Regions from separate parts of the Streptomyces sp. NPDC048106 genome, predicted to be linked through region 1. Evidence: riboswitches for the same ligand, from Rfam matches in the RefSeq annotation. Region 1 holds a riboswitch; each other region holds the start of a gene.

Region 1 (5,094 bases):
CGGGGCAGTCTGTGGAGCACGGCGGAGGGGGCGCGAGCCCCTCTTCTGGCCCGCTTCACGATATGGAAGACTGGTCTAGACAACCCTGAACAGTGAAGGGCAGCAACACATGGCTGAGCGCCGCGTCAACGTCGGCTGGGCCGAGGGTCTTCACGCCCGCCCCGCCTCCATCTTCGTCCGGGCCGCCACGGCCGCAGGCATCCCGGTGACGATCAGCAAGTCCGGCGGCACCCCGGTCAACGCGGCCTCCATGCTGGGCGTGCTGGGCCTGGGCGCCCAGGGCGGCGAGGAGATCGTGCTCACCTCCGACGCCGAGGGCGCGGACGCCGCCCTCGACCGGCTGGCCAAGCTGGTCGCCGAGGGCCTGGAAGAGCTGCCCGAGACCGTCTGAGCCCCGAGCGCCCGCCGGGCCGGCCGGACTGTCCGGCCGGCCCGGCGGGCGCTTCACGCGGCGGTGGCCGTCAACTCCGGCTGGCCGCCGGGTCCTTGCCGGACGCCGTGACCGTCAGTGTCACCGCGGCGGGCGGGAGGGTTTACGGGGTGCCCTGGACCGGAAAATCGCGCCGGGCCCCGCCGGACTGCGCCGCCTCGGCACTTTCGGGGTACCGCGGAATTCACCGGGACATGGAATTCACGGCAGCCGGGAAATAGGGAAATGGCCACCCGCTGAATATCCCCCCACTTTGTATACGGCACCCGTGTTAACACCGTGCACCGGACATGTTTACGGTATGTTGCGAGATACCCGGGCGTTCCGCGGCGCCGGGGATCCGCAGCCGGTGCGCGGCCGTCGTGCGCTGGGTGTGCAGCGCGGTCACCGCGCGGGCGCGCTCGTCGTCGCCGCGTGCCACCGCGTCCACGATCGCGCCGTGCTCCGCCCACGCGCCGACCAGGTCCGGCGGCGCGTCCACCGTGTACATCCAGGCGATCTTGTGGCGCAGCTGGGTGAGTGTCGAGGTCAGTGAGGGGCTGCCGCAGGACTGGGCCAGCGTCTCGTGGAACCAGCCGTTCAGGGCGCGCAGGTCCTCGCCGCCGCCCGTCCTGGCGCGCTCCTGCCCCAGCCGGACCAGGCCTCGCAGCACCTTCAGATGCGCCTCGGTGCGGCGCCGGGCGGCCCGCGCGGCCCCCAGCGGCTCCAGGAGCAGGCGCATCTCCAGCAGGTCGGCGGCCTCCTGCTCGGTCGGCTCGGCCACGCAGGCGCCCGCGTGCCGGCGCGTCACCACGAAGCCCTCCGCCTCCAGGGTGCGCAGGGCCTCGCGCACGGGGACGCGCGAGACGCCGTAGCGGCGGGCGAGCACCTCCTCGGTGAGGCGGCCGCCGCGTTCGAGGGCGCCGGTGACGATGTCGTCCCGGATCGCCGTGCACACCGAGTGCGCCGGAATACGCATGACCGACCTCCGCCTTAATACCCGCGACACGACGCCGACGACGGACGCGTCTTTTCCGTGACTCTATTCCACCGGGCCGGAATTTCCGACGGCGGACCGGAATCATGGATATTTTTTGGACAGATTCCGGCGGCGACGGCCGTGGAATGGCGAAAGCCCCGGCTCAGTGGCCGGGGCTTTCGATGCCGTGCGGGGTCGGTCAGACGTCCACGCCGTGGTTGCGGAGGTAGGCCACGGGGTCGACGTCGGAGCCGTAGTCGGGGCTGGTGCGCGCCTCGAAGTGCAGGTGCGGGCCGGTGACGTTGCCGGTCGCGCCGGACAGGGCGATCTGCTGGCCCGCGGCGACCTGCTGGCCCACCGTGACGCCGATGGAGGACAGATGGCCGTACTGGGTGTACATGCCGTCGGCCATGCGGATCACGATCTCGTTGCCGTACGCCCCGCCCCAGCCGGTGGAGACGACGGTGCCGACGCCGACCGCGTGCACGGAGGTGCCGGTCGCCGCGTGGAAGTCGATACCGGTGTGGGAGCCGGAGGACCACAGAGAGCTGCTGGCCATGTAGCCGGTGGACACGTAGGAGTGCGCGATCGGGGCGACGAAGGTGTTCAGCCGCTTGCGCTCGGCCTCGCGGGCGGCCCGGGCCCTGGCCTGGCGCGCCTCCTTCGCGCGCTCGGCGGCGGCCTTCTCGGCCGCCTGGTGCTCGGCGATCCGCTGCTGGGCGGTGGCCTGGGCGTCGATGTGCTCGGCGAGGTCGTCGGTCGCGGCGAGCACGGGGGTGAGGCCGGTCTGCTCGGCGGTTTTCTCGGCGGCGAGCGCCGGGGACGCGGCGAGGGTGCCGATGACGCCGGTGGTCGTGAGGGCCGCGACTCCGGCCGCGTGAACGGTGGTTCGCTTGACCCGGCCGGGCTTGCGGTGCTTCCCGGTGGCGCACATGAACGCCATGCGTGTGGCTGTCCTTTCCTTCCCTCTCGCCTACCGGGTTAGCTGACGGGTTCGGAGCAGGAAGGTCTCCTACGGGCCCGCACGTCTCGCGCGGATGCCCGATTCACCCCAGGGGACGGTGGGTCCCCGGCTCCCCTGGCTCGCGCCTCGGGGACTCGGCGATGGCTGTCCGGTGCCGCGGCTGCGGCGCACTGCCCGACGGACAACCCGGACGACGCTAAGCGGACCGGCTCTCAATCCTCAAACGGAACGCGGCTTTTGTAGCGCATCCCACAGGGCAGACAGGCAACCTCCGTATCAATTCGGACATCCTGAGGAGAGAGTGGAACAAAGTGGGGCCCTGACGACCCGTAGGCCGTCAGGGCCCCACCCCGCAAGGGGCCTGCCCGTAGGTGCCGTTACTCGGCGGCCACCACGGTGACCTCGCCGATGCCCAGCGCCTCGACCGGTGCCTTGATCTGCGCGGCGTCACCGACCAGGACGGTCACCAGGCGGTCCACCGGGAAGGCGTTGACGACCGCCGCGGTGGCCTCCACGGTGCCCGTCGCGGCCAGTTGCCGGTAGAGCGTCGCCTGGAAGTCGTCGGGCAGGTGCTGCTCCACCTGGTCGGCGAGCGTGCCCGCGACGGCCGCCGCGGTCTCGTACTTCAGCGGCGCGACGCCGACGAGGTTCTGCACGGCGACGTCCCGCTCGGCGTCGGTCAGGCCCTCCGCCGCGAGGGTGCGCAGCACCTTCCACAGGTCGTCGAGCGCCGGACCGGTGTTGGGGGTGTCCACGGAGCCGCTGATGGCGAGCATGGAGGCGCCGTTGCCGCCCGGGCCGGAGCGGAGCACCTGCCCGAACGCGCGCACACCGTAGGTGTAGCCCTTCTCCTCGCGCAGGACGCGGTCCAGGCGGGAGGTGAGGGTGCCGCCCAGGCAGTAGGTGCCGAGCACCTGGGCGGGCCACACCCGGTCGTGCCGGTCCGCGCCGACGCGGCCGATGAGCAGCTGCGTCTGGACGGCGCCGGGCCGGTCCACGATGACCACGCGTCCGGTGTCGTCGGCCGTCACCGCGGGCACCGGCCGGGGCTCGCCCGGGGTGCCGGTCCAGGCGCCCAGGGTCTCGCCGAGCAGCGCGTCCACGTCGATGCCGGTCAGGTCGCCGACCACGACCGCGGTGGCCGTGGCGGGGCGCACGTGACGGTCGTAGAAGGCGCGCACGGCGACCGCGTCGATCTTCTCGACCGTCTCCTCGGTGCCCTGGCGCGGCCGGGACATGCGCGTGGACGCCGGGAACAGCTCCTTGGAGAGTTCCTTGGCGGCCCGGCGGGCGGGGCTGGCCAGCTCGTGCGGAATCTCGTCCAGGCGGTTGCGGACCAGCCGCTCGACCTCGCTGCCGGCGAAGGCGGGGGCGCGCAGCGCGTCGGCGAGCAGGCCGAGGCCCTTGGTCAGACGCGAGGCGGGGACCTCCAGGCTCAGCCGGACGCCGGGGTGGTCGGCGTGCGCGTCGAGGGTGGCGCCCGCGCGCTCCAGCTCGGCGGCGAACTCCTCGGCGGAGTGCTTGTCGGTGCCCTCGGAGAAGGCTCGCGCCATGATGGTGGCGACGCCGTCCAGGCCGGCCGGCTCGGCCTCCAGGGGGGCGTCCAGGAGCACCTCGACGGCGACGACCTGCTGACCGGGGCGATGACAGCGCAGCACGGTCAGGCCGTTGTCGAGCGCGGCGCGCTCGGGGGCCGGGAAGGCCCACGGCTTCGCCTCGCCGGCCTGCGGCTGGGGGTGGAAGTCCATGGTGGCGAGCTGCTCGGTCACTTGGCCGTCTCCTCGTTCTCGTTTCCGGCCTCTACGGTGGCCTCCGACTCCGGGTCCTCGGGCACGTCGGCGTCCTCGACGGCCTGCGGGGACTTCGGCTCGTAGACCAGGACCGCGCGGTTGTCGGGGCGCAGCCGGGCCTTGGCGACCTCCCGGACCTCCTCGGGGGTCACCTCCAGGATGCGGTGCACGGCGTTGAGGGCGAGCTGCGGGTCGCCGAACAGGACGGCGTAGCGGCACAGTTCGTCGGCGCGGCCCGCGACGGTGCCGAGCCGGTCCAGCCACTCGCGCTCCAACTGGGCCTGGGCGCGCTCCATCTCCTCGGGGGTGGGGCCCTCCTCGGCGAACCGGGCCAGCTCCTCGTCGATGGCGGTCTCGATGACCGGCACCTCGACGTCGCCGGAGGTCTTCACGTCCAGCCAGCCCATGGAGGGCGCGCCGGCCAGGCGCAGCAGGCCGAAGCCGGCCGCGACGGCCGTGCGGTCGCGCCGCACCAGCCGGTTGTACAGCCGGGAGGACTCGCCGCCGCCGAGGACGGTCAGGGCGAGGTCGGCCGCGTCGCACGCGCGCGTGCCGTCCTGCGGCAGCCGGTAGGCGGCCATCAGGGCGCGCGCCGGGACCTCCTCGACGACGACCTCGCGCAGCTGCCCGCCGATGACGTCGGGCAGGGTGCCGTCACGGGGCGCGGGCTTGCCGTCGTGGGCCGGGATGGTGCCGAAGTACTTCTCGATCCAGGCGAGGGTCTGCTCGGGGTCGATGTCGCCGACCACGGAGAGCACCGCGTTGTTCGGCGCGTAGTAGGTACGGAAGAACTGGCGGGCGTCCTCCAGGGTGGCCGCGTCCAGGTCCGCCATGGAGCCGATCGGCGTGTGGTGGTAGGGGTGGCCCTCGGGGTACGACAGGGCGGTCAGCTTCTCGAAGGCGGTGCCGTAGGGGACGTTGTCGTAGCGCTGGCGGCGCTCGTTCTTGACGA
Region 2 (5,094 bases), on a different contig from region 1:
AGCGCCTCGCGGTTGGAGCCGAGGTTCGGGGCGAAGCCGCCCTCGTCGCCGAGGCCGGTGGCCAGGCCCTTGCTCTTCAGGACCTTCTTGAGGGTGTGGTAGACCTCGGCACCCCAGCGCAGCGCCTCGGAGAAGGACTCCGCGCCGATCGGGGCGATCATGAACTCCTGGATGTCCACGTTGGAGTCGGCGTGCGAGCCGCCGTTCAGGATGTTCATCATCGGCACCGGCAGCAGGTGCGCGTTGGGGCCGCCCAGGTAGCGGAAGAGCGGCAGGTCGGACGCCTCGGAGGCGGCGTGCGCGACGGCCAGCGAGACGCCGAGGATGGCGTTGGCGCCGAGGGAGCCCTTGTTGTCGGTGGCGTCCAGGTCGAACATGGCCTGGTCGATCAGCCGCTGCTCGGTGGCGTCGTAGCCGACCAGCTCCGGGCCGATCTGCTCGATGACGGCGAGGACGGCCTTCTCGACACCCTTGCCCAGGTAGCGGTTGGGGTCACCGTCGCGCAGCTCGATGGCCTCGAAGGCACCGGTGGAGGCGCCGGACGGGACGGCGGCACGACCGGTGCTGCCGTCGTCGAGGCCGACCTCGACCTCGACCGTGGGGTTGCCTCGGGAGTCCAGGATTTCCCGGGCTACGACGACGTCGATGGACGGCACGAGCATCTCCTTCTTGGATGTGACGCTGGAAGTGCGGGGCGGCCTGCCTTGCGGCTGTGCCTTGCGACTAGAGCCTAACCGTCCCGGGGTCGCCGGCCACCGACCGACCGTCTGGTGGGCGACGGGGACGCAGGGAAACGGTACCCATTGTTCACCGCCGGAACAAAGGGGTTCGGGATGAGACCTCGCTGAAGTACGGGAAAACGAAAGACCCCGTCCCGGCGCGAACGGGGGAAAACGCGCCGGAACGGGGAGCCCGTGGGGACGGGGATCGGGCCCGGGTCCCGGGGGCCGCATGGGGGGTGCGGGCCCCAGGGCCGTGGGGGCGGGCCTCGGGGTGGGGGCGGAGCGGACTCTCACCGAGTCCGCCGGGGGCCGCCCCCTGGCGGGTCCGGCGGGCCGGGGCGGCTGTGAGCGGGGCCGTACGGCCCGGCGGCCGGACCGGACGGCTACTTCAGGTGGAGCTGCTGGCCCGGGTAGATGAGGTCGGCGTTGGCGACGATGTCCTTGTTCAGCTCGAACAGCTTCTTCCAGCCGCCGGCCACGTGGCGCTCGGCCGCGATGGAGCTGAGGGTGTCGCCCTTGACGACCTTGTACTCGCCGTCGCCCTTCTTGACCTTCTCACCGGTCGGGGTGGTGACGGTCTTGCTCGTGGACTTGGCCGGGGCGGTGCGCTCGGTGGAGCGGGTGGCGGCCTGCTGGTCCGTGGAGCGGGTGGCGGTGCTCTTCGACGCGCTGTCCGGCGTGGCGGCCGACGCGGCGGAGCCGCCGTACGGGGTGCTGGTCAGGCCCGTGCCGCAGACCGGCCAGGCGCCCTTGCCCTGCGCGGCGAGGACCTTCTCGGCGATGGCTATCTGCTGCGGCTTGGTGGCCTTGTCGGCGGTCGAGGCGTAGGCGGTGCCGCCGTACGCGGCCCAGGTCGAGGCGGAGAACTGCAGACCGCCGTAGTAACCGTTGCCGGTGTTGATGGACCAGTTGCCGCCGGCCTCGCACTGGGCGACCGCGTCCCACTGGGAGGCGGTGGCGGCGGAGGCGCTGCCGGACGCCATCAGCGGGGCGGCGCCGGCGACACCGGCCAGCGTGACGACGCGGACGGCCTTGAACGGACGACGGTGCTTGCCCTTGCCGGAAAACAGCATGGAACGATCCCCTCACCGACGCCTACGAGGTGAGCTGTCGGGTTCGGGCCGGTTGAGTTGCCCGGCCACCCCTCCGTCCGGAGGCGTGGCTTCACCCCAAGCCGGTCCGGCATCAACTGCCGGGCCCGGCACTTACCTTGGGTCCCCCGCTCCTGCCTGCGGCGCTTGACGCGACGACTGTTCCCGGGCAGCCGCTGGCAGGATTCGGCGTTGCGGCGGCCGGGGCCCGTGGTGACGAGCGGCCTTGACCGTAGCCACGTGATCCGCGGAATTTCAAAGACGATCAGGGCTTCTGAGACTCATCCCACACTTTCGCCAAAACGGACATTTAGCGATCAAATAGGGCGTCAACTAGCCCTGTTCCGCGCCCGTTTCGTCACTGACTTTCAGGGTCTGACCGGCGGTGATGTGGTTCGGGTCGGCGCCTACGACCTTCTTGTTCGCGGCATAGAGCGCGTGCCATCCGCCGTCGACGTCAAGGGAGTCGGCGATGGCGCTCAGCGAGTCGCCGCCGCGGACGGTGTAGGTGTCCCCCTCGCGGGACGCGTGCCGCCCGGCGGACGAGCCGTTCTGCCCGTTTGCCGCGCTTTCGTCCCCGTTGTCGCCGCGATGGCGTCCGACGCCGAGGGCTCCGGTGTCGACCAGGTCCCAGGAACCGACGCTCTGCTGGGCGTCGTCCGGGGTGCCGGTGGACGGAGCGGGCGCCTGGGCGGTGCCGGCCGGGGCGGACGGCGTGGCCGGGGCGGAGGGGTCGGCCGGGTAGGAGGAGTCGGACGGGTCCGGGGTGGGGACGCCGGTCTCGGGGGCGCCGGTGGGCCGGCCCTGGGTCGGGCTCGCGTGCCTGCCGGTCTGCTTGCCGGAGCCGTGGGCCGGGGAGCCGGAGGGGTCGGTGGGGTTCGAGGAGTCGGACGGGTCGGTGGTGGAGGCGCTGCCGGAGCCGGTGCCCGCCTGGTCGCCGCCCTGCGAGCCGGCCGAGGAGGAGGGGTCCGGCAGGCCGGACGAGCCGGTGGTGCCGCCGTCCTGGCCGCCGCCGGTGCCGCTGACACCCGGATCGACGTCCACCGAACCGGAGTTCGAGGTCAGCCCGGACAGCAGGGCGCAGGTGGCCCAGGGCAGGGTGCCCTTGTCCTTGAGGATCCGCTCGGCCACGGCGATCTGCTGCGAGCGGCTGGCCTGGTCGGCGGAGGAGGCGTACCGGGTGCCGCCGTACTGGACCCAGTCCTCCTGGGATATCTGGAGACCGCCGTAATAACCGTTGCCGGTGTCGGCGCTCCAGGAGCCGCCGCTCTCGCACTCGGCGATCTTGTCCCAGGTGGTGGCGTCGGCCGCGTGGGCGCCGGTGGCGCCGAGCAGCGGGATAGCGATGGCCGAGCCGGTCACGCCGGCCGCGACGAGGAGGGCCGGAGCCTGACGGGGGCGGCGGTGACGACCGTTCCCGGAGATCATGCGGAAGCCTTTCGTGCGACTGCTGGGGCCGGCGCGGCGGATGGTGCCGGGCCGCCACGCTGAGGGGTGAACGTATCGGCACCCGATGACTTGTCACAAGTTCATGCCGCGCGGATCACGTGAAGATCACAGAGACGGATGTTCCTCCTCCGCTCCGTCACACACCTTTTCACCCGTCGGGAACGGCGGCGCCTCACCCCGGGCGCACCCGGTGCCCGGAACCATGGAACCGACCTGTTCCGGAGGGCTTTTCATCCAGGAGGACACCCGATGCGGCACACCCGGTTGCACGGTGAGTCCGCGGAGTACCTCGCCGCCCGCGAGGAACTGCGCGGCGCCGAGATCGAGCTGATGCGGCAACGCGAACGGGTCGCGGCACTGCGCCGGTCGCTGCCGCCGGGGGCCGAGGTCGGCGAGTACGTCTTCCTGGAGGGCCCCGCCCGCCTCGACGCGGGCGACACGCCCGTCCGCGAGGTCGCGCTGGGCGAGTTGTTCACCGGCGGCCCGGAGCGGCCGCTGCTCGTCTACCACTTCATGTACGGCAAACGGCAGACCGATCCCTGTCCGATGTGCACCCTGTGGCTCGACGGCTTCGACGGCGTCGCCCGCCATGTCGCCCGGAACGCCGACCTGGTGGTCGTGGCCGCCGCCGACCCGGCCGCCCTGCGCCGGCACGCGCGCGCCCGCGGCTGGTCCCGGCTGCGGCTGCTCAGCGCCGGGGACAGCACCTTCAAGTACGACCTGGGCAGCGAGGACGAGGACGGCGTCCAGGACTCGACCATCTCCGTCCTCACCCGGGACGCGGACGGCACGGTCCGCCACTTCTACTCCGCGCACCCCCGGATGGCCGAGGACATCGACCAGCGTGGCATCGACCTCCTCAGCCCCGTCTGGCACCTGCTCGACCTGACCCCGGGCGGCCGGGGCGACTGGTTCGCGGGCCTCGACTACTGACCGGGCGGGGTGAACTCCACCGGCAGTGTGCGCAGGCCCCGCATGATGAGCCCGCCGCGCCAGCGCAGCTCGGCCGGGTCGGCGGCGAGCCGCAGGTCGGGCAGCCGCGTCAGCAGCGTGGCCAGCGCGGTCTGGCCCTCCAGGCGGGCGAGCGGGGCACCCAGGCAGTAGTGGATGCCGTGTCCGTAGCCGAGATGCTGGTTGTCCCGCCTGCCGAGGTCCAGCACGTCCGGGTCGGCGAACCGCTCCGGGTCCCGGTCGGCGGCGGCCAGCACGACGAGCACCGGGTCGCCGGGCGCGATCTCCTGCCCGCCGATGGTGAGCGGCTCGGTGGCGAACCGCCAGGTGGCCAGCTCCACGGGCCCGTCGAAGCGCAGCAGTTCCTCCACGCCGCTCGCCAGCAGGTCGTCCTCGCCGCGGGCGAGGGCGTCCTGGAAGCGGTGGCGCTGGTCGGGGTGGGTGAGCAGGGCGTAGGTGCCGTTGCCGATGAGGTTGACGGTGGTCTCGAAGCCGGCGAAGAGGAGGATGAAGGCCATCGCCGCGGCCTCGTTCTCGGTGAGGTGCTCGCCGTGATCGGAGGCGCGGATGAGGCCGGAGATCAGGTCCTCGCCGGGCGCGGGCTCGGCGGGCAGCGCCTCGCGCTTCTTGTGGATCAGTTCGGCGAGGTAGCCGCGCATCTTCTTCACCGACCGCGCGACCCCGCCCCGGGGCCCTCCGCCGTGCCGGATCATCATGCCCGCCCAGTCCCGGAAGTCGTCCTGGTCCTCGCGCGGGACGCCGAGCAGGTCGCAGATGGCGTAGATGGGCAGCGGGAAGGCGAACTCGTGGATGAGGTCGGCGGAACCGCGCTCGGCGAACTGGTCGATGAGGTGGTCGGTCAGCTCCTGCACCCGGTGCCC
Region 3 (5,094 bases), on a different contig from region 1:
CTACGGCGCCTTCATGCTGCCCGCGTTCGGGCTGCTGACCTGGCTCGCGATCTGGACCCGGCAGCGGGAGCTGCGCACGGTGCGCGAGGAGCTGCCGGCGTATGTGCTGGCCGGCTGGCTGGGGCCGGCCGAACCCTTCGCGCTCGGCTCGATGCGCGCCCGCCGCATGGCCCGCGACTACGCCCGCCACCACGCCGGCCGCCCCACGGCACGCGCGGTGGCCCAGTACGAGACCCACGCCACCGCCCTCGCGCTCCTGCGGCAACGGGGCCGCCGCGGCCGGGCGGGCGCGGACTTCGCCGTACGCGAGCGGGAGCTGCTGGAGGAGCTGTGGCAGCGCCGGGAGGCCGCCCGGCCCGCCCTGGAGTACGCGGCCCGCACCGCGGCCCCCGTCGTCCCGATGGCGTGGGCAGCGGCGCCGTACGGGCACGCGTACGTGCCGGGACCGGGGTACGGCTATCCGCAGGGCCCGGGACATGGGTACGGCCACCCGCAGGGGCCGGGGCACGGGTACGGCTACCCGGCGGCGGCGCCGTACCCGTACAACCCGTACCGGGCGTGACGCCCGTGCCGGACGCGGCTTACGCCGACGCGTCCGTCAGCTTCTTCAGCTCGTCGTCCGTCAGCTTCAGGTCGGCGACGGCCAGCAGCGGCGGGAGCTGCTCCAGGGTGCGGGCCGAGGCGATCGGGGCGGTGACGGTCGGCTGGGCGGCCAGCCAGGCGAGGGCGACGGTGGCGTGCTGGGCGTCGTGCGCGGCGGCGATCTCGTCGAGGGCGGCGAGGACCCTCTGGCCGCGCTCGGACTCCGCGTAGTCCGCGGCCCGGCCGGCGCGCGCGCTGTCCACCTTCGTGCCGGGCCGGTACTTGCCGGTCAGGAAGCCCGAGGCGAGCGCGAAGTACGGCACGGTGGCCAGTCCCTCGCGGGCGGCGAGGTCCTGGAGCGGGCCCTCGTAGGTGTCGCGGGAGACCAGGTTGTAGTGCGGCTGGAGGGCCACGTAGCGGGCCAGGCCCTCGCGGGTGGAGAAGTCCAGGGACTCCTTGAGCCGCTCGGCGCTGATGTTGGACGCGGCGATCTGCCGGACCTTGCCGGCCCGCACCAGCTGGTCCAGTGCGCCGATGATCTCCTCGACCGGCACGTCGGGCTGGTCGAAGTGGGTGTAGTAGAGGTCGATGTAGTCGGTGCCCAGCCGGGCCAGGGAGGCGTCGGCGGCGGCCTTGATGTTGTCCGCGGACAGGCCCTGGTACCGCGGGTGCTGGCTGACCTTGGTGGCGATGACGACGTCGGAGCGGTTGCCGCGGGCCTTGACCCACTTGCCGATGACGGTCTCGGACTCGCCGCCCTGGTTGCCCTCGATCCAGGCGCTGTAGGAGTCGGCGGTGTCGATGAAGTTGCCGCCCCCGGCCGTGTACGCGTCCAGGACGGCGTGGGAGGTCTGCTCGTCGGCGGTCCAGCCGAAGACGTTGCCGCCCAGGCAGAGCGGGGAGACCTGGAGGTCGGAAGAGCCGAGTGTGCGCAGAGAAGTCATGCCCCGCATTCAACACCGGCGGCGGATGATCGCGTTCCGCCGCCGGTGCGCTTGCTCCGTGCGGGTTACGTCAGGGGGTGAGGCCCTTGTCGCGCAGCCAGGGCGCCGGGTCGATGGCGGTGGCCTGCCCGTTCGGGTGGACCTCCAGGTGCAGGTGCGGCCCGGTGACGTTGCCGGTGGCGCCGACGCGGCCGATGACCTCGCCGGTGGTGACCTTCTGGCCGACCGAGACGTTGATCGAGGACTGGTGGCAGAACCACAGCTCGGTGCCGTCGTCCAGGGTGAGGACGGTGCGGTAGCCGTAGGCGCCGGCCCAGCCGGCCTGGGTGATGGTGCCGCCGTGCACGGCCTTGATCAGGGTGCCGGTGGGCGCGGCGAAGTCGAGGCCGGTGTGGTAGCCGGAGGACCACATGGCGCCGGGCTGCCCGAAGGTGCCGGTGATCGTGTACGAGACGACCGGCAGCGTGTACTGCTTGGCCAGCTCGGCCAGCCGCTTGGCCTCGGCCGCCTTCTTGGCGTCGGCCTCCGCCTTCGCCTTGGCGGCGGCGGCCTTGTCGGCGGCCTCCTTCTCCGCCTTGGCGGCCGCCTCGTCGGTCTGCTGCTGGGCGGCGGCGACCATCGCGGCGGTGGCCTTGCTGTCGGCCTGGCCCTGCTGCTGCTCGGCCTGGGCCATGATCCGGTTGCGCAGGGCCTCGCCGGCGCCGGTGTTCTCGCTGCCCTCGGTGGTCTGCCCGAGGTCGGTGAGCGCGGTGGCGGTCTGCGCCTTGGGCGCGTCGGTGGAGTCGTCGCCGAAGAGGTGCTCGACGGTGGACAGGTGCGGCACCGAGACCTTGTGCAGGTCCGGCATCGAGATGGAGACCGGCGGCTTGCCGGTGTTGGCGCTGGCGATGCCGCCCGCGCCGACCGCCGCGATCACACCGACGCCGAGGACGGTGGAGCTGCGGGCGAAGCCGCCGCGCTGCTTGGCGACGCGGTGTCGGCCGCGGACCGGAGCGACGGACTCCTCGGTGGGGTTCCACTCCTCCCAGGGGCCGTCGCCGTCGGGGCCGGGGCCGTAGCCGAACGACTCGGGTTCGCGCTGAGCGGGCACGAACGGGGCTTCTGGGGCAGGCCGGTTGGACGCCACGGAGGCGTGCTCCTTTCCTTCCGCCGCCTACCGGGTTAGCTGACGGGTTCGGAGCAGGAAGGTCTCCTACGCGCGTGGACCGCTCGTGGACTCGCTGAGTTCACGACGATTTCCGCGTGATTCACCCCAAAGTGGTGGTTCCCCGGTTCCCTCGCGGGATTCGGCGCGTGCGCACGGAGCCGCCTCGGGTGACGGCTGGGACGACCGCGCTGCGTTATCGAACGTTAATAGACCCAGAGGGAACTTTCCAAGCCGCTCGGCTTGATCATTAACGCTCCGACCGGGGGACTTAACGCCCAGGACGCCGTCAAACCGGGCGAGTTGACCCCGGTTCACTAACCATCGAGTTTTTGACGGTGACTCAGATGTTATGCGCACGGCGGTCGCTCGGTCACTGGGGGTAACCCCCCTGTCGAGGGCCGGAAAACCAGAGCCGGCAAACACTCAGGGCCGGAATCCAAGAACTGGATTCCGGCCCTGAGTCTTCAGTAGCGGGGACAGGATTTGAACCTGCGACCTCTGGGTTATGAGCCCAGCGAGCTACCGAGCTGCTCCACCCCGCGGCGATGTCTCTACTGTACGCCATCACCAGGGCAGAAAGCACATCGGTTACGACGGGACCGCCGCTCAGCCCAGCAGGTGCCGGTTCGGGGCCTTGGCCAGGGCCTCGTACTCGGGCAGCACGACGACCTCGGCGCCCCCGCCCACCAGCACCCCCGTGCCGTCGGCCGCCACGACGAACGTGTCCGGCTCCCGCCAGGCGGTCACCACCCGGCGCACCCCCGCCCGCAGGATCAGCTCGGCGCAGGGCGCGGGGCGGGAGGCGCGGCGGGCGCAGGGCTCCAGGCTGCTGTAGACGGTGGCGCCTGGCAGCCGCGGGTCGGCGGGGTCGGTCTTGGCCAGCGCCGCCTCCTCCGCGTGCGCCACCGGGTCCCCGCCCTCGCGGGAGTGGCCGCGGGCCAGCTCGGTGCCGTCGGCGGCGACCACGACCGCGCCGACGCTGAAGGCCGTCCGCGAGGGCGGGCACAGCGCGGCCAGCTCACAGGCGGTGCGCAGCCAGTGCCGGTCGGCGGCGGTGGGCACCGGGCCGGCGCCGGGCGCGGTGGGCTCGTAGCGCATGAGCACGACGTCCTCGATCCGGCGGGACTCGACGAGCCGCAGCCGTCCCTCCTGGTAGCGGCCGGCGCCGAACAGCCGCGGTGCGGCCGGATCGCCCACGATCAGCGGGGCGACCACGAGCTGGAGCTCGTCGGCGAGGCCCTGCTGGAGGAGCTGGGTGTGCACGGCGGCGCCGCCCTCCACCATCAGCCGGCCGACCCCGCGCACCGCGCGCAGATGGCCGAGCAGGGCCCGCCAGTCCAGCTCCGGGCCGAGCGGGACGACCTCGGCGGAATCACCGAGGAGGCGGGCGGCCCGCGCGGCACCCTCGTCGGTCGTGTAGACGAGCTTGTCGCCGCCCGTGTGCCAGAAGCGGGCCTCGGGGTCGAGGTCGCCGGTCTCCGTGACGGTGACCTTCAGCGGGTACTCCGGCCTGCCCTGCGCGCGGCGGGCCGCGCGGCGCTCGGCGGAGCCGACCAGCAGACGGGGGTTGTCGGCGCGGATCGTGCCGGCGCCGACCAGCAGGGCGTCGGCCCAGGCCCGTACCGCGTCGACCCGGTCGAAGTCGGCCGGGCCGGACAGCAGCAGCCGCTCGGGGCCGGTGTCGTCCAGGCAGCCGTCGAGGGAGACGGCGGCGGACAGCAGCACGTACGGGTACGGCGCGGACTCGGGGAAGGCTCGCTCGGTGCTCATCGGCTCAAGTGTGCGGCCCCGTCGTCAGCCGGTCTGCTCCCGGGGGAGGCGCGCGTCGGCCAGTTCGTGCCCGAAGAGGGACAGGACGACGATCAGGACGCCGCCGCAGGTGATCGCCCAGTCGGCGAGGTTCATGACGCTGAAGTCGCGCACCGAGACGAAGTCGACCACCGCGCCCCGCATCCCGCCCGGCGAGCGGAAGAGCCGGTCGGTCAGATTGCCGACCGCGCCGCCCAGCAGCAGCCCGAGGGCGATCGCCCACGGCGTGCTGGTCAGCCGGCGCGACACCCGCACGATGACGGCGGCCACCGCGAGCGCGATCAGCGTGAACACGAGGGTCGTCGCGCTGCCCATGCCGAAGGCCGCGCCGGGGTTGCGCTGCACCCGCAGCTCCAGCCAGGACCCGAGCACCGGCACGGAGTCCCGGCCCTCCAGCTCCGCGACCACCGCGAGTTTGCTCCCCAGATCGACGGCGTAGGCGACGGCGGCCACCAGCCACAGCACCCACACCCGCCGCCGCGCTCCGGACGCCTGGGGTTCCTGAGGTTCTTGGGGTTCCAGGTGTTCCTGGGGTTCCCCGCCCCCGCTCGACTCGCTCCGCGTCACGCTCGTACTCCTCCCCGGTTCCCGCCCAGCGTACGGGCCGCCCGG
Region 4 (5,094 bases), on a different contig from region 1:
GGGCCTCGGCGAGCCGGGCGTCGTCGCTGAGGTCGGAGTCCAGCAGCTCGCACAGGGCGAGGTCCTCGGGCAGGCCGAGCCGGGCGGCCCGCTCGCGCAGTCGCAGGACGGGCAGGGTCGGGATGCCCTCGCGCAGGTCGGTGCCGGGGGTCTTGCCGGACTCGCGGGACTCGGAGGCGATGTCCAGGACGTCGTCGGCGAGCTGGAAGGCCACGCCGAGCCGCTCGCCGTACTGGGTGAGCACGTCCACGACCGTCTCGTCGGCGCCGGACATCATCGCGCCGAACCGGCAGGACACCGCGACCAGCGAGCCCGTCTTGCCGCCGAGCACGTCGAGGTAGTGCTCGACCGGGTCGCGGCCGTCGGAGGGGCCGGCGGTCTCCAGGATCTGGCCGGTGACCAGGCGTTCGAACGCGAGGGCCTGGACCCGGACCGCCTCGGGGCCGAGGTCGGCGAGGATCTGGGAGGCGCGGGCGAAGAGGAAGTCGCCGGTGAGCACCGCGACGGAGTTGCCCCAGCGGGTGTTGGCGCTGTCCACGCCCCGGCGTACGGCGGCCTCGTCCATGACGTCGTCGTGGTACAGCGTGGCCAGGTGGGTCAGCTCCACGACCACGGCCGACGGCACCACACCGGGCGCGTAGGGGTCGCCGAACTGCGCCGCGAGCATCACGAGCAGCGGCCTGAAACGCTTCCCGCCGGCCCGTACGAGGTGCTGGGCGGCCCCCGTGATGAACGGGACCTCGCTCTTCGTGGCCTCTAGCAGGCCTTCCTCGACAGCCGCCAATCCGGCCTGGACATCGGCTTCGAGAGCCTGGTCCCGCACGCTCAGCCCGAACGGCCCGACGACGGTCACGAGGGGTCTCCTGTCTGCTGGTGTCTGCTGGCGATTACGCGGTTTGTCGATAGGTCGCTGCCATCACTCAAGTCAGCGTATCCGGTCCGGTTTCGATCACCGATAGCGCCCACCCGTCCAGCCTGGGCGGTATCGGATCATGGCCGACATACCTCTGATCGGATGATGGCAACAGACATTTATTGACTTAACAGGAAATCTGGAACTTCGTCGCGACCCCAGAGGTGAGCGGAGTACCGACTCCACCCCACCGAGGGACGAATCCCCTATGCCCGATTTAACGTAGTTTGCCATTTCGTGAGTTGGGTCACCCGAACGCCTTCCCGACGAACGCCCGCCAACACCCCTTCCCGCCTTGCGCGGCAAGCGAGTTGAGCGTTGGCAGTCGCAAAGGATCAAGTACCCCATAGGCTGATGATCAAGGTCAAATGCCGCGATGTATCAATCTGGCACTTGTTCCCGACATGTGCTCTCGCATACGTTCCCGACCCATCAGGCGGACGCCTAATCCTGCCGCCGCCTGTAAACCCATCGACGAACTCATTCGTACGGCAGGAGCGGGGGACCCAGGTAAGTCGCCGAACCGCGTGTTCGCACCGGGACGGCTGGGGTATAGCCACGCCTCTCACCAGGCGCGGCCGGGCACCTCCCCGCCCGAACCCGACAGCTCACCTCGCAGGCGTAGGAGAGGAACACCCCATGCCTGCTGCCGTTCAGCCGCGCCGCACCCGTGCCAACCGTCTCGTCCGTCTGATCGCCGTCGCCGGCACCGGCGCCGCCGTGCTCGCCATGCCGCTCGTGGGCGCCGCCACCGCGTCCGCCGCCACCGGCACCACCTCGGCCGCCACCACCCCCGCCGGGTACCCGAACAACCTCGACGGCTGGATCCGCGAGTCCCGCGCGATCATGGCCGAGAAGGGCATCCCGGGCTCCTACAACGGCATCTACCGGAACATCATCCGGGAGTCCTCGGGCAACCCGAACGCCATCAACCTGTGGGACTCCAACGCGGCCAAGGGCATACCGTCCAAGGGTCTGCTCCAGGTGATCGACCCGACCTTCAACGCGTACCACGTGGCCGGAACCTCGTTCAACATCTACGACCCGGTCGCCAACATCACCGCCGCCTGCAACTACGCCGCCCACCGGTACGGCTCGATCGACAACGTCTTCGGCGCCTACTGACCGGCCCCGGGCCGCAACGGCGTGAGCCGTGGAAGCCCGTGGCACCACCGCTGTTCCCGGTCACCCGGCCGGGAACAGCCTTTCGAGGACGACGGCGATGCCGTCGTCCTCGTTCGACGTCGTGACCTCGTCGGCGACCGCCTTCAGCTCGGGGTGGGCGTTCGCCATCGCGATCCCGTGCGCCGCCCAGCGGAACATCGGGATGTCGTTGGGCATGTCGCCGAAGGCCAGGGCCCGTTCCGCGGGGACCCCGAGCCGCTCGGCGGCCAGCGCGAGGCCGGTCGCCTTGGTCACCCCGCACGGCTGGAGCTCCACGGTCCCGGGCCCCGACATGGTGACCGTGGCCAGCGAGCCCACCACCGAGCGCGCCACCGCCGCCAACTCGTCGTCCGAGAGGGCGGCATGGCGCAGCAGCACCTTGCTGATCGGCGCCCGCCACAGCTCGGCGCGCCGGGCCACCCGGACCGCGGGCAGGGTCGGGTGAGGCATCCGGTAGCCGGGCTCGATCAGGGTGAGCCCGTCCGTGCCGTCCTGGTCGACGGCCGCGAACACCTGGCCCACCTCGGCCTCGATCTTGCCGAGCGCGGTCTCGGCCAGCTCCCGGTCCAGCCGGACCGACGACACCAGACGGCCGGTCCCGGCGTCGTAGACCTGCGCGCCCTGTCCGCACACCGCGAGCCCCGTACTGCCGAGGGCGGCCAGCAGGGGGCGCACTCTGGGAGCCGGGCGGCCGGTGACCACCAGGTGCCGGGCCCCGGCCCGCGTCGCCCGCGCGAGCGCGGTCAGCGTGCGCTCGGAGACGGTGTCGTCGCCGCGCAGCAGCGTCCCGTCCAGGTCGGTGGCGATCAGTGCGTACGCGGGGGAGGGTGCCATGATCAGAGAATACGGACCCGCGCCCTCCACCGACTCCCGTGCCATTCCCCGTACTTGCGCGCCGCGTCCCCGTTCCCGGAAGGCCGCCGGGCCGGAACTGCCGCCGCCGAAGCAGCTATTCGGACATTACGAACTCTTGAGGCACTACGGTGGCAACCCCCTGGCCACTGCCCAAGACCGGTATCCCGGCCGTAACGTGTGGCCTGACCACATGGAACGCATCGCCATGCATGGCCTGGATGAGAGCGAGGCAGTACCCCATGCCCCCCTTCGACGTCCCCGAGGGCGACCCCTTCGGTCCGCACAACCTTCCCTATGGCGTGTTCTCGCCCTCCGGCAGCCGGGAGCGCAGGGTCGGCGTCCGGCTCGGGGACCAGGTCCTCGACGCGGGCGCCGCGGCCGCCGCCCTCGGCTCGCCGCACCAGGCGCTGCTCGCCCGCCCCACCCTCAACCCGCTGCTGGCGGCCGGGCGCGCGGCCTGGACCGAGGTGCGCGGCGCGCTCACCTCCTGGGTCACCGACCCCGCCCACCGCGAGACGCTGGAACCCCTGTTCCACCCGCTGTCCGAGGTGACCCTGCACCTGCCCTTCGAGGTCGCCGACTACGTCGACTTCTACGCCTCGGAGAACCACGCCCGCAACGTCGGCAAGATCTTCCGCCCGGACGCCGCGGACTCCCTCACCCCCAACTGGAAGCACCTGCCGATCGGTTACCACGGCCGCTCCGGCACGGTCGTGGTCTCGGGCACGGACGTCGTACGGCCCTCCGGGCAGCGCAAGGGCCCCGCCGACCCGGCGCCCGTGTTCGGCCCCTCGATCCGGCTGGACATCGAGGCCGAGGTCGGCTTCGTGGTCGGCGTGCCCAGCGAGCAGGGGACCCCGGTCGCGCTCGGCGACTACCGCGAGCACGTCTTCGGGCTGTGCCTGCTCAACGACTGGTCCGCGCGGGACATCCAGGCCTGGGAGTACGTCCCCCTCGGCCCGTTCCTCGGCAAGTCCTTCTCGACCTCCGTGTCGGCCTGGATCACCCCGCTCGACGCCCTGGAGCACGCGCGGGTGACCCCGCCCGAGCGCACCCACCCGCTGCTGCCCTACCTGGACGACGCGGCCCCCGGCATCGAGCCCGGCGGCTACGACCTGCGGATCTCCGTGGCCATCAACGGCGAGGTGGTCTCCGAGCCGCCCTTCTCCACCATGTACTGGACCGCCGCCCAGCAGCTCGCCCAGATGACCGTCAACGGCGCCTCCCTGCGCACCGGCGACCTGTACGGCTCCGGCACCGTGAGCGGGCCCGAGGAACGCCAGCGCGGCTCCCTGCTGGAGCTGACCTGGAACGGGCGCGACCCCCTCGAACTCCCCGACGGCAAGCGCGCCTTCCTGGAGGACGGCGACGTGGTCACCATGACGGCCTGGGCACCCGGGGCGGACGGGGGCCGGGTGGGCCTCGGTGAGGTGACCGGGCGGATCGTGCCCTCGGCCTGAGCCGGCGGCGGGCGCCGCGCGGCGGGACGGGAGCGGACGGTTCGGCCCCGACACCTGCCTCGCGGCGCCCCTCTTCGTCATACTGGCGGCAGCACGCACCACCCGCGGCGGCCGCCCGCGCGCCCCGCCCGGCTTCGTACCACCCATACCCGAACCCCTCTCGGATCAGGAACCGGAGCCCCGGCATGACCGTCTGCCTGCTCCTGCTCACCGTCGTCGCCCTGACGGCGGCCGGGCCGGCCCCGCGCGCGCTGACCCGGGCCGACTGGCCCGACCGGGAACCCGTGGTCGCGCTGTGGGTGTGGCAGTGCCTGGTCGCCACCGTCCTGCTGTGCTGTCTGGCCGCGCTGACGCTGGGCGCCGCGGCGGTCTTCCACACCGTGCGCGACCATGTGTTCGCCCCGGCGCCGCCCGCCGTCACCGCCGCCTACGACCTCTCCGCGGCGCCGGTGTGGGCCGCCGTCCTCACCGTCCTGCTGGCCTGCGGCGCCGCCTGGACCACCGCGATGCTCGGCCGGGAACTGGTCGAGGCCCGCCGCAGCCGCGGCCAGGCGCGGGCCCAGCTACGCGAACGCGCCCCCGACCTGCCCGCCGGACTGCCGGTGGCGCGGGGCCCGATGCTGGTCCTGGAGGACGAGTACCCGGACGCCTGGTGGATGCCGGGGCATCCCCCGCAGCTGGTGGTCACCACCGGCGCGCTGC

What was found. Region 1 has a riboswitch for cyclic di-AMP ahead of AB0927_RS19055 (M23 family metallopeptidase). Riboswitches for the same ligand answer to the same signal wherever they lie in the genome.
Positions count from the first base shown of each region.
Region 2: it holds a riboswitch for cyclic di-AMP, as region 1 does, so the genes downstream of both, AB0927_RS10560 (transglycosylase family protein) here and AB0927_RS19055 (M23 family metallopeptidase) in region 1, are expected to answer to the same signal.
Region 3: it holds a riboswitch for cyclic di-AMP, as region 1 does, so the genes downstream of both, AB0927_RS07760 (M23 family metallopeptidase) here and AB0927_RS19055 (M23 family metallopeptidase) in region 1, are expected to answer to the same signal.
Region 4: it holds a riboswitch for cyclic di-AMP, as region 1 does, so the genes downstream of both, AB0927_RS18840 (transglycosylase SLT domain-containing protein) here and AB0927_RS19055 (M23 family metallopeptidase) in region 1, are expected to answer to the same signal.

Region 1 covers NZ_JBEZND010000017.1:37,804-42,897, forward strand. The annotation lists gene AB0927_RS19045 (HPr family phosphocarrier protein) at 110-391, shown strand; gene AB0927_RS19050 (GntR family transcriptional regulator) at 702-1,388, opposite strand; gene AB0927_RS19055 (M23 family metallopeptidase) at 1,588-2,331, opposite strand; cyclic di-AMP (ydaO/yuaA leader) riboswitch at 2,344-2,502, opposite strand; gene AB0927_RS19060 (pitrilysin family protein) at 2,730-4,100, opposite strand; gene AB0927_RS19065 (pitrilysin family protein) at 4,118-5,094, opposite strand, start outside.
Region 2 covers NZ_JBEZND010000008.1:70,296-75,389, forward strand. The annotation lists gene eno (phosphopyruvate hydratase) at 1-662, opposite strand, end outside; gene AB0927_RS10560 (transglycosylase family protein) at 1,106-1,795, opposite strand; cyclic di-AMP (ydaO/yuaA leader) riboswitch at 1,800-1,969, opposite strand; gene AB0927_RS10565 (transglycosylase family protein) at 2,147-3,241, opposite strand; gene AB0927_RS10570 (DUF899 family protein) at 3,512-4,195, shown strand; gene AB0927_RS10575 (cytochrome P450) at 4,189-5,094, opposite strand, start outside.
Region 3 covers NZ_JBEZND010000006.1:16,922-22,015, forward strand. The annotation lists gene AB0927_RS07750 (PrsW family glutamic-type intramembrane protease) at 1-562, shown strand, start outside; gene AB0927_RS07755 (aldo/keto reductase) at 582-1,526, opposite strand; gene AB0927_RS07760 (M23 family metallopeptidase) at 1,597-2,652, opposite strand; cyclic di-AMP (ydaO/yuaA leader) riboswitch at 2,660-2,828, opposite strand; tRNA gene AB0927_RS07765 (tRNA-Met) at 3,142-3,215, opposite strand; gene AB0927_RS07770 (dihydrofolate reductase family protein) at 3,280-4,443, opposite strand; gene lspA (signal peptidase II) at 4,468-5,004, opposite strand.
Region 4 covers NZ_JBEZND010000016.1:148,533-153,626, reverse strand. The annotation lists gene AB0927_RS18845 (polyprenyl synthetase family protein) at 1-853, opposite strand, end outside; cyclic di-AMP (ydaO/yuaA leader) riboswitch at 1,376-1,548, shown strand; gene AB0927_RS18840 (transglycosylase SLT domain-containing protein) at 1,553-2,038, shown strand; gene AB0927_RS18835 (HAD family hydrolase) at 2,099-2,911, opposite strand; gene fahA (fumarylacetoacetase) at 3,172-4,392, shown strand; gene AB0927_RS18825 (M56 family metallopeptidase) at 4,578-5,094, shown strand, end outside.